2 regions of the Paenibacillus sp. RS8 genome follow, and region 2 is predicted to be linked to the other one. Evidence: riboswitches for the same ligand, from Rfam matches in the RefSeq annotation. Region 2 holds a riboswitch; the other holds the start of a gene.
The links. A riboswitch is a leader RNA that binds a small molecule or an ion and turns the genes downstream of it on or off. The one in region 2 is predicted to bind cyclic di-AMP.
Positions count from the first base shown of each region.

Region 1 (4,597 bases), 1.8 Mb from region 2:
GTATTTCTCTGTTTGAGGATCAGCTTAGGCTGGTTGTTTCTGAGCATCATCCTCTGAATCAGTCTTCCAAGCTGACCATGGATGATCTGTCCCGACTGCCAATGATCCTTTTCTCCAAAGGCACCTGGTATCGCCGTCTAACGGACGATCTCTTCCAGCGCTGCGGGATTGATCCCGACGTACGTATGGAAATTGACTCCTTCGAAGCCATCGTGCGGCTGCTGCCGACGGTCAATGTAGCCGCATTACTGCCTAAGTCTTATCTGCGTCCGCAGCTGTTAAACGGCGGTGGACTGGTCTCTCTGCATATTAAAGAGCTAGAGCAGACCCAGCGAACTACCTGTCTGATCTACCGTGACGATGGAACCCTGAGCACAGCGGCCCGCAGCCTGGTGCAGGTTACAGAAGAAATGTTTCTGACAGAACGAGAGAAGTAATCTCTGCCTCTTTCGTGCAACTTAAAGTTAAAAAGCCCTCCGTCCAATGAAAGGACGAAGGGCTTAACTATTTAATCTTGGTTTACAACCTCATTCTCAAATCGATCAATACTTTCATTAGAACCAATGAGTACCATTACATCGCCTTCGCTCAAATGATCATGTGCCGTTGGAGCAACGATAATTCCACTTTCCCTGTTCAGGGCAACAATACTGCAGCCATATTTTGCTCTTGTATTTAAATCGGACAAGCTTTTCCCGTTCATGCAGGACGGTACGGTTAGCTCCACGATTTTATAATCTTTTGACAGTTCAATATAATCAAGCAAATTGGGTGTCACAAGCTGATGTGCTACACGAATGCCCATATCCCGCTCCGGAAAAATAACCCGGTCCACGCCCAGCCTGGACAACGCACGACCATGAAGAATCGAGATCGCCTTGGCTACAACTTGCTTCACTCCAATCTCTTTTAACAAAATTGCCGCCAGAATACTTCGCTCCATATTGTCGCCAATCGCTACAATCCCGCAGTCAAAGTTCCGTACACCTAGTGAGCGCATAATCCCCTCATCTGTAGCATCTGCCACTACGGCATGTGTCAAGTGATCGCTCATTTCCTCTACGCGTTCTTCATGGTGATCAATCCCGAGCACCTCGTAGCCCATTTCCATCAGCTCAAGCGCGAGACTTGACCCAAAGCGCCCTAAGCCGATTACTACAAATTGCTGTGCTTTCATTTCTGATTAGCTCCTATCCAATAATTATTTTACCTTCTGGATGCTTATACAATGGTTTACCCTGTTTAGGACCAAGCGCATACACTAAAGTTAATGGACCTAGTCGACCTGCGAACATAGTCAGACAGATCAGAATCTTACCGATGATAGATAGTTCAGGTGTCAGCCCCATCGTTAGCCCTACCGTGGCAAAGGCCGAGGTTGTCTCAAATAAGATCGCTAAGAAATTACTATCCTCTGTTGTGGAAAGTACCATCGACACAGAGAGGATCAATAGTAAAGCTAGTAATGTTAACGTCAACGCTTTATAGATACGCTCCTGCGCCAATCGATAACGGAACAGTACAACATCTTCACGCCCGCGCAGCATCGCGATTACCGCACCTATCATAATGGTAAAGGTAGTAGTCTTAATCCCGCCACCCGTTGAACCCGGTGATGCACCAATAAACATAAGAATAACCATAAAGAACTGAGAGGCTTGCCGGAGTCCGGCAATATCCACCGTATTGGCACCAGCGGTTCGGGGCGATACAGACTGGAAGAATGCCGATAATATTTTGCCGCCGAAATTAAGATTACCCAGTGTGCGCTGATTCGTAAATTCAAATATAAAAATAACCAAAGCACCAATAACAATAAGCCCAGCCGTGGTAGAGAGTACAACTTTGCTATGCAAAGACAATTTACGTTTTACACGAAACTCCACCAGATCAGACATGACAATAAAACCAATACCGCCGGAGACAATCAGAAACATCACCACGATATTCACTAGCGGGTCATATACATAGTCGGTTAAACTCCGAAAATCCCCAAAAATATCAAATCCAGCATTATTAAACATCGACACTGCATGAAATATCCCAAAATAAATGGCCTTTCCCAGCGGCATATCAAACGCCCAACGTATGGACAGCAGCACCGCTGCACAGCCCTCAATGACTAATGAATAAATAAGTACTCTCCGGATCAGCCGAACAATCCCCTCCATAGAACCTTGGTTCATGGCTTCCTGTAGGATTAACCTGTCCCGCAAAGAGATTTTGCGTTTCATCATCATGGCAAATAAGGTGGCCATTGTCATAAAACCTAAGCCGCCAACCTGGATAAGCAACATAATCACGGTTTTTCCAAAAAAGGTGAATGTCGTCCCGGTGTCCAGCACCACAAGTCCAGTCACACAGGTTGCCGATGTCGAAGTAAACAATGCATCAATAAAACTCACAGCATTCCCGCTCGTACTCGAAATGGGAAGCATAAGCAGCAAAGCTCCTATCAGAATAATCGATGCAAAACCGAGCACCATAATCTGAGGCGGAGAGAGCTTCAGAAACTTTGATTCAGAAACTCTGCGAAACTGTGAAGCCACTATGCTCACCCTCTTATCTTAATTTAAAGAATTCCAACAAAAAAAGCACTGGAAAACCAATGCTACCCTTGGTTCCTGCAGTAAATTAGCCTACGAGGTTAGCTGACGGATTCGGACTGTGCAGGCTGCCCTATTCGTTCCTAGAACGAAATTCACCCCTGATGAATAAAGTCACCTTTTACGGCGTATACTCATCTTTTCATTACTTCTTATGGTTCCCCCGTTTTCACCTGAAATTCGGCTATATACAATTGCATACAAATTATATCTGTTATTTCGATAAATCACAAAGACACAATTAATGGTGATTCATATGAAAAATGCGGTTTGGAGAGGATGTACCAGAAGGAGTGCCTTTTCTCATCACTTTTCCGTGTTTTCCCTGCAATTGCATCGTTTTTCATGAAAAATGAAGAAATGATCACTTTAAATTCATGGTATATATTCAGTTTCCTATTCTATAATATCTCTATTACCCATAAAAAAAATATACGATGATTTTTGTAACTATCATGGCACTAATACTATAATGGAACATAACATTGTCAGTTTACAAGGAGGCGTTACATGAATCCCGTTGGCCAGCCCTTACAGCAACGTGCCCTCTCCAAGAGGCTCATCATCTCGGGCATTATCGGTCTTATTCTATTTATTATGTTTCAGATTGCCCCCTCGGTGCTAAATAGCCCTGCCGGGGAAGATACTACCGTCATCAGTAAGGCGGAAGCCCGCGACAAAGCGATATCATTTGCGGAACAAAAGTTAAACTATACCAAAGCACCAAACGATCAGTGGAATGTACTTTATGAAACGGATTCTTCCTTTTATGGTTATATGTCCCGCGAGAAGCTTTTGGAGGACTATACAAAAAAGAAATTGGATCAACGATATCCTTTTGACATCTTTCGTGTAACACTTAGTCCTTCAGCGGAACAAGAGCCACTGATCTCCGTTGACCTCAATATGTATACTGGCGCAGTTGTCGCCTTCACACAAGGAGCAGAAGGGTCATCTGCAGAATTGCCAAGCAATGTAACCACTGGTGCAAAAGAAGAGGACAAGGGTGCTGACTTGTCTTTGGCACAAAAAGAAAATCTTGCCCGCCCCTGGCTTCAGGAATGGGATGTAAATCCCGCCAAGCTGCAAATTGAATCGAATGCAGGATACTATGGGCTCGTGTATACTGACCGTTCCGTTCAGATCGGCGAATCCTTGCTTCACTATTATTTCGATTTCGCTGACGAACAGGTATCCAGCTTTAAAGCCGGATTTACTGCTCCAGCCTGGCATACCTCCTACGTGAAGGACCAGACCTCTCTCGCGGAAAAGCTTACTCTATTCGGTTACGGTCTGCCTACCTTAGCTTTAGGAATTTTGGCACTCATCTACAGCATACTTAGAAGAGAACATACCTCCTTTAAGCGCGGAATTTTCCTAAGCTCGGCTTATTTTGTAATCATGATGATCAGCACCTATAATATGCTTCCTGAATCTTCGGGCGAAGGACTCGAGGCTCAGATCACTTCCGTCATTATGTTCATCATTTATGCCTTATATAGCCTGCTAATGTCCTCCCTGCTCTATTTCTCTTTAGTTGGAGGGGACGGCCTTTGGAAAAAAGAAGAGGGGATGAACCCATGGCCTCGTGCTAAAGAGCCTGGCTATGGTAAATACGTGCTGGATAGTATCCGGGCTGGATACATCTGGGCATTCGTGCTGCTAGGGGTACAGACCCTTATGTTCATCGTATTATCATTGACTTTGCAGAACTGGTCCACTACTGACGCTACTCAATCTCCTTACAACATGAGATATGCTTGGCTGCTGCCTATCGTTGCATGGCTCGCCGGGTTATCCGAGGAAGCTATTTATCGTTTTTTCGGAATCCCTATGTTGAAAAAGGTGTTCCGGAGCACGTTCATCGCTTGCCTGATCACTACGCTGGTATGGGCGTTTGGTCATACACTTTATCCGATCTACCCTATCAGCTCCCGTCCTATTGAGCTTACCGTGATCGGGCTGCTCTTCAGCTATATTTTCCTTCGTTA
Region 1 covers NZ_CP168131.1:328,352-332,948, forward strand. Annotated here, with positions in the region: gene ACDZ28_RS02495 (LysR family transcriptional regulator) at 1-437, shown strand, start outside; gene ACDZ28_RS02500 (TrkA family potassium uptake protein) at 509-1,177, opposite strand; gene ACDZ28_RS02505 (TrkH family potassium uptake protein) at 1,191-2,486, opposite strand; cyclic di-AMP (ydaO/yuaA leader) riboswitch at 2,623-2,802, opposite strand; gene ACDZ28_RS02510 (CPBP family intramembrane glutamic endopeptidase) at 3,117-4,597, shown strand, end outside.
Region 1: linked by a shared signal. The riboswitch ahead of ACDZ28_RS02505 (TrkH family potassium uptake protein) and the one ahead of ACDZ28_RS11115 (hypothetical protein) in region 2 are both predicted to bind cyclic di-AMP.

Region 2 (4,597 bases):
CCCAAATGCTTGATCGATTCCAGAGAAGCTACTGGACCGATAGCAATCTGTTGCGTTTGCCCCTCTAGTGTAGTGACTTCAAGTGATGGCTTGAGGGTTTGCGGCACATGTAGTCCTACCATTACCAATGAAACTAGCAGAGCCAGCGGAATGAACACACGAATATGTGCTTTGACGAAATCCTCGAAGAAGTTCCCGACTGATGTGCGTCCTGTGATCCCTCTGACAAAGGCAACCGCAACTGAAAATCCGCTCGCTGCAGACGTGAACATCATCATCGTGATGACAGCCATTTGTGAAAAATACGAAAGTCCCGTCTCCCCGCTGTAATGCTGCAGGTTCGTATTAGTCATAAAGCTGATCACCGTATTGAACGAAAGCGTCTGTTCCATATCCGCAATTCCATTCGGATTTAGCGGTAAACCCCGCTGCAATCGAAGAAAGATATAGCTGAAAGTAACCAGTACGATATTCGTTAAAACAAAGCTGAGCGCATACTTTTTCCAGGACATCCCTTCCCGTTTTTTCAGTCCGATCAGCTTATAAATCCCTTTTTCCACGCCTCCAAACCATCGATCCGTACGATTGGGTTCATTAGAAAATACATGATATAAATACGTGCCCATCGGCTTAACCAGCAAGATGAGAATGACGATTACAGCTACGATTTGCAAAATGCCCATGAATGCCCCTCCTTAAAATTTCTCCGGATGAATCAATGCGTAAACAAGATATAAAAACAGCAGTAGGGTAACAGCGATGACTAGAATCACAGCTTATCCCTCCCTGTATCCTCAACTACACCTGCGCACCAGCGCATAAATCCATAAAACAACCCGTAAATTACAGCTAACGAAGCCACCATATACAGATCCATCATATCTCCCGCACTCCTTCTTTTATCCTTGATGAGGTGATTTATCGATTAGAAAATCAGCATCACCACTGTGGGAATAGATTACATAACTTGCACCAAGTCTTTTATAGACCAATCTAGGATTTATTGAGCTTGTGATCACAAAAATCGGCTGCGTCGTCCAGGTGCGGCACATCTGAATGTAGCGGCAGCATAACGTAAAGCTGCTCTCGAACAGATATACCCGGCCTACCGGGAACGGGGGGCGAAACCAAGTATTCTGATGGCGGGTATCTACTAGAACGACTTTCTCAATCCCCATCTCTTCAAGTAGGGACTTCTCAGGCAAGTTGTTGGTCAATCCCGCCATCTTAATGCCTCTAAATTTTAGAAGCTTAATAAAATGTTCTCCTGCCTTCGTTGGCGCACATACCAGTACATATTCATTCTGATCTGTCATCTCTTATTCTCCTCAAATGCTTTGCTTGTAAGATCAGAGCTTGATCACCCTGGTCTTGAAAGAAAAGCTACCGCTAATGATGAATATAACGACCTCTTCGTGAGGTTTTCCATAAATGCTTTGCTTAAAAAAGCACAGCAAAAAGCCACAAAGGATTCTCCTCTGTGGCTCGCTAGCGGTCACATTGCACTCATCCTCTCTCCATACGCTTACGAGGTTAGCTGTCGGATTCGGGCGGTGAGAGTCGCCCTACCTGTATAGATGCGAGCTCACTCGTATCTTCTACAGGATTCACCCCATAACCGGCTTCCGACTCTCACATCGTCTGCCGATTGTTGGTTCCCCCGCTTTCCTTACCGGAAATTAAGCGGATCAAATATTCGATTGTTGTTGAAACAGGAGTAATCATACCCTTATGCAGGAAGTATTGTAAAACGTGATTGATGCCAAAATAATGCAAATTAAAAACTATTTTCGCATTGGATAGCGCTTACTTGATATTCAATCTCTCTATATCTCTTGTTTACTCGAATTTGAATCAATTAGCGAAAAGCGGACGGACTCTGTGATTTTATTCACCACAGCTGGAGAAATCACCAAAAATCGCCTATATAGGAAAGGAAACGAGAAGTCGAGATTAAACGAGGAAGAAGCTCGATAACACGCAATAAATACCTATTTGGCAGGATTTTTCGTCGTAGTCGGTAGGATATGGTTCAAATTGCGCTCAAAAGAACACTTTCTGCTTTTACAGAAACACCTTGAAAAGAGTATGATTCGGATTGAATCTATTTCACGAAATACAATCAACGCTGAGTTCCTGTATTTGCAGGGAACGGGGGAACCATCGGGCCACATGGCCTACTTGGGGTGAATCCGAAGGAGACTGTTCAAGTCTCACATAGGTAGGGCGACTCTCACCGTCCGAATCCGACAGCTAACCTCGTAAGCGTAAAGAGAGAGACCCTTGATCCGCCACGCTTTGGCACAGGTGTGTATGCCTGTATTCCAAAACCGCAGCAGAGGTCCTCCTCTTGCTGCGGTTTTTGCGTTACCTGAACCTACCCGGGTAATAGCATGCTGGACGGGGTGAAAGGAATGAAACACTATTATTGGGGAACTCAGCAAGGGCTGCTTGAGCCGATAAGTCTAAATTATGTTTGCTTTGGAGCGTTATGGTTCGAAGAGGATCATCACAGAACTATTGTCGGCTATGCATTTGGTCAGAACCAAATTGAATCCTTGCGCCATTTCAGCAGCCCTTCTACTTGTGAGTGCTGTATGGACCGAAGAATTATATACGAAATATATAAAAATATCAGAGAAAAGCAGCAGCTGCAGGATTGGTCGGCACACCAATGTTTTCCGTGGCTCGCCGCTTTTAAGAAACCTTGGAAGGACGTTGCTATTGGTTGGTACGTAATGAGATCCCGCAGCACCTTCCCCTTACATTTATCCATTATACGTAAACAGAAATTCCGACTATGGCTGGAGCATGCCGCAGTCTGTGAGAACGAAGCTGAAATGCTTGCCTGTATAGAGAAGGCTAACCTTACTCACCATGTTGAGCTTAAGCTTTTGGAAACCTAGGGAGGAGCAACTTGTCATGGACCAGCGAAGACTATCTCGCATTGAAGTATTCGTCTTTGATTCACCTGAGCCTATTCACTATGGAATGGAAGCTGATCCAGGCAGCCGGTATGGCATCCTGAAACTTACCTGTAAAGGGGGGAGCAGCTGGGGGGCATGTCTTATCTCAGCCAATACCAGAACCTTCGACCTTATTAAATGGAGTTCTTTTCTCAGAATGATATACCACTGCCGGCTTGAGGAAGCGATAGATAAAGTACGTACCCATGGTTCAGAGTGGGATCAGACTCAGTTTGAGCTAGTGCAAGATGCTTTACAGGATTTAAAAGCCAAGCTGCAGGGTAAATCATTGGCAGATCATATCCAGCAAGGTCGTCTGTACAGAGCTGTCGCCGGTGGAAGAGATTCCAGAGGGGGGCGGCTATACTATAAACCATCTAAGACCGTATCCAGTATTGCGCTTCAAAAGCATAGTTATCCAGAACCTGATACCGCCGAGCTTATCAACAAATCCATTTCTTACTTTTCTATATTATAGGTTCATCACATAACCCATTCTGAAAGGATCGTGTTTATCATGCCTGACCCCTTACCTGCCGAATCACCCCGTAGAACTATATTTGCAGAGTGTGTTCAAAAGAATACGAATGATATCTATGCGCTCAGTTCTATGTTGTTACAACAATCAGCAGAAGCCGAGAGAGTTACTATCCGTACTTTTAAAGAGCTTCATAAAATATTCCGTCAAAAAAGCTTCGACAGCCAGCTATTCTCTATCGAAGCTTACCGCTCTTGTATCCGACAATGCGCCGATTATTACGCACGCCGGTCTCTTCTGTCTGCCAAGGCACTGCCTTGGGAGGAACAGCTCGTAAAAGTGATGTGGTATGGCCTAAAGCTATCTTTACCTCAAATTAGCATTATCCTGCAAAAGAGCGTTCCTGTACTGAAAGATCAGCTTAGACATGTGCGGGAGCAAATGACTGCTCAAGAGGAATTGCTGCCTAGCGGTAATTTGTCTGTTGTATAGCCCTCGGAGCTCACTTTGGTCGAAAAGCTACCTAGCGTAGTTGGAGGGCTGACATTCAGCATTTCAACCCTCCCGTGGGAGTTACTTCATATATAATTGAATAAAATCTATGAGGGTATGACTAATGATTGGGACAAGGATATTATTATTTCGAGTATAAAGATAGACAAAATAAATATGCATAACCATCAATTGAATCATATACACCCAATTAGTAATTAAATAATCCATAAAGGTCATATTAACCATACTCATTTGAAAAGGAATATGCATCAACGCAAATAATAATCCAACCACTACAATGGCAAGATATTTATTCTTAATCAAGCCTGTAATTCGAGTCTGGATATAACCTCTGAACATTAATTCTTCGGGCAGTGCAGTGAAAATGAAGAGTATTAATAACTCTAACCACAGATTTGCTCCTTCCAATTGAATTTCTTTCTTATGTAGAATGAAGTCTAGAATAATTTGATAGGTAAAAGGAATGGCCCCAACAATACCTAGAAGAATAGACATCGCAGTATTGGAAGTAGTTAATCCAATGCTCTGCAGGCTCTCCTTCTTTGACCTCAATAAAAATAGCAGTGGCGCTAATTCAAGAATGAAAATAGAACTATAGATGGCTAATTTCAATAGATGTTCATTTGAAAAATGAAGC
Region 2 covers NZ_CP168131.1:2,169,735-2,174,331, reverse strand. Annotated here, with positions in the region: gene kdpA (potassium-transporting ATPase subunit KdpA) at 1-683, opposite strand, end outside; gene kdpF (K(+)-transporting ATPase subunit F) at 696-773, opposite strand; gene ACDZ28_RS11120 (hypothetical protein) at 900-1,316, opposite strand; cyclic di-AMP (ydaO/yuaA leader) riboswitch at 1,507-1,696, opposite strand; cyclic di-AMP (ydaO/yuaA leader) riboswitch at 2,117-2,282, shown strand; gene ACDZ28_RS11115 (hypothetical protein) at 2,415-2,906, shown strand; gene ACDZ28_RS11110 (hypothetical protein) at 2,923-3,444, shown strand; gene ACDZ28_RS11105 (hypothetical protein) at 3,484-3,936, shown strand; gene ACDZ28_RS11100 (lysostaphin resistance A-like protein) at 4,018-4,597, opposite strand, start outside.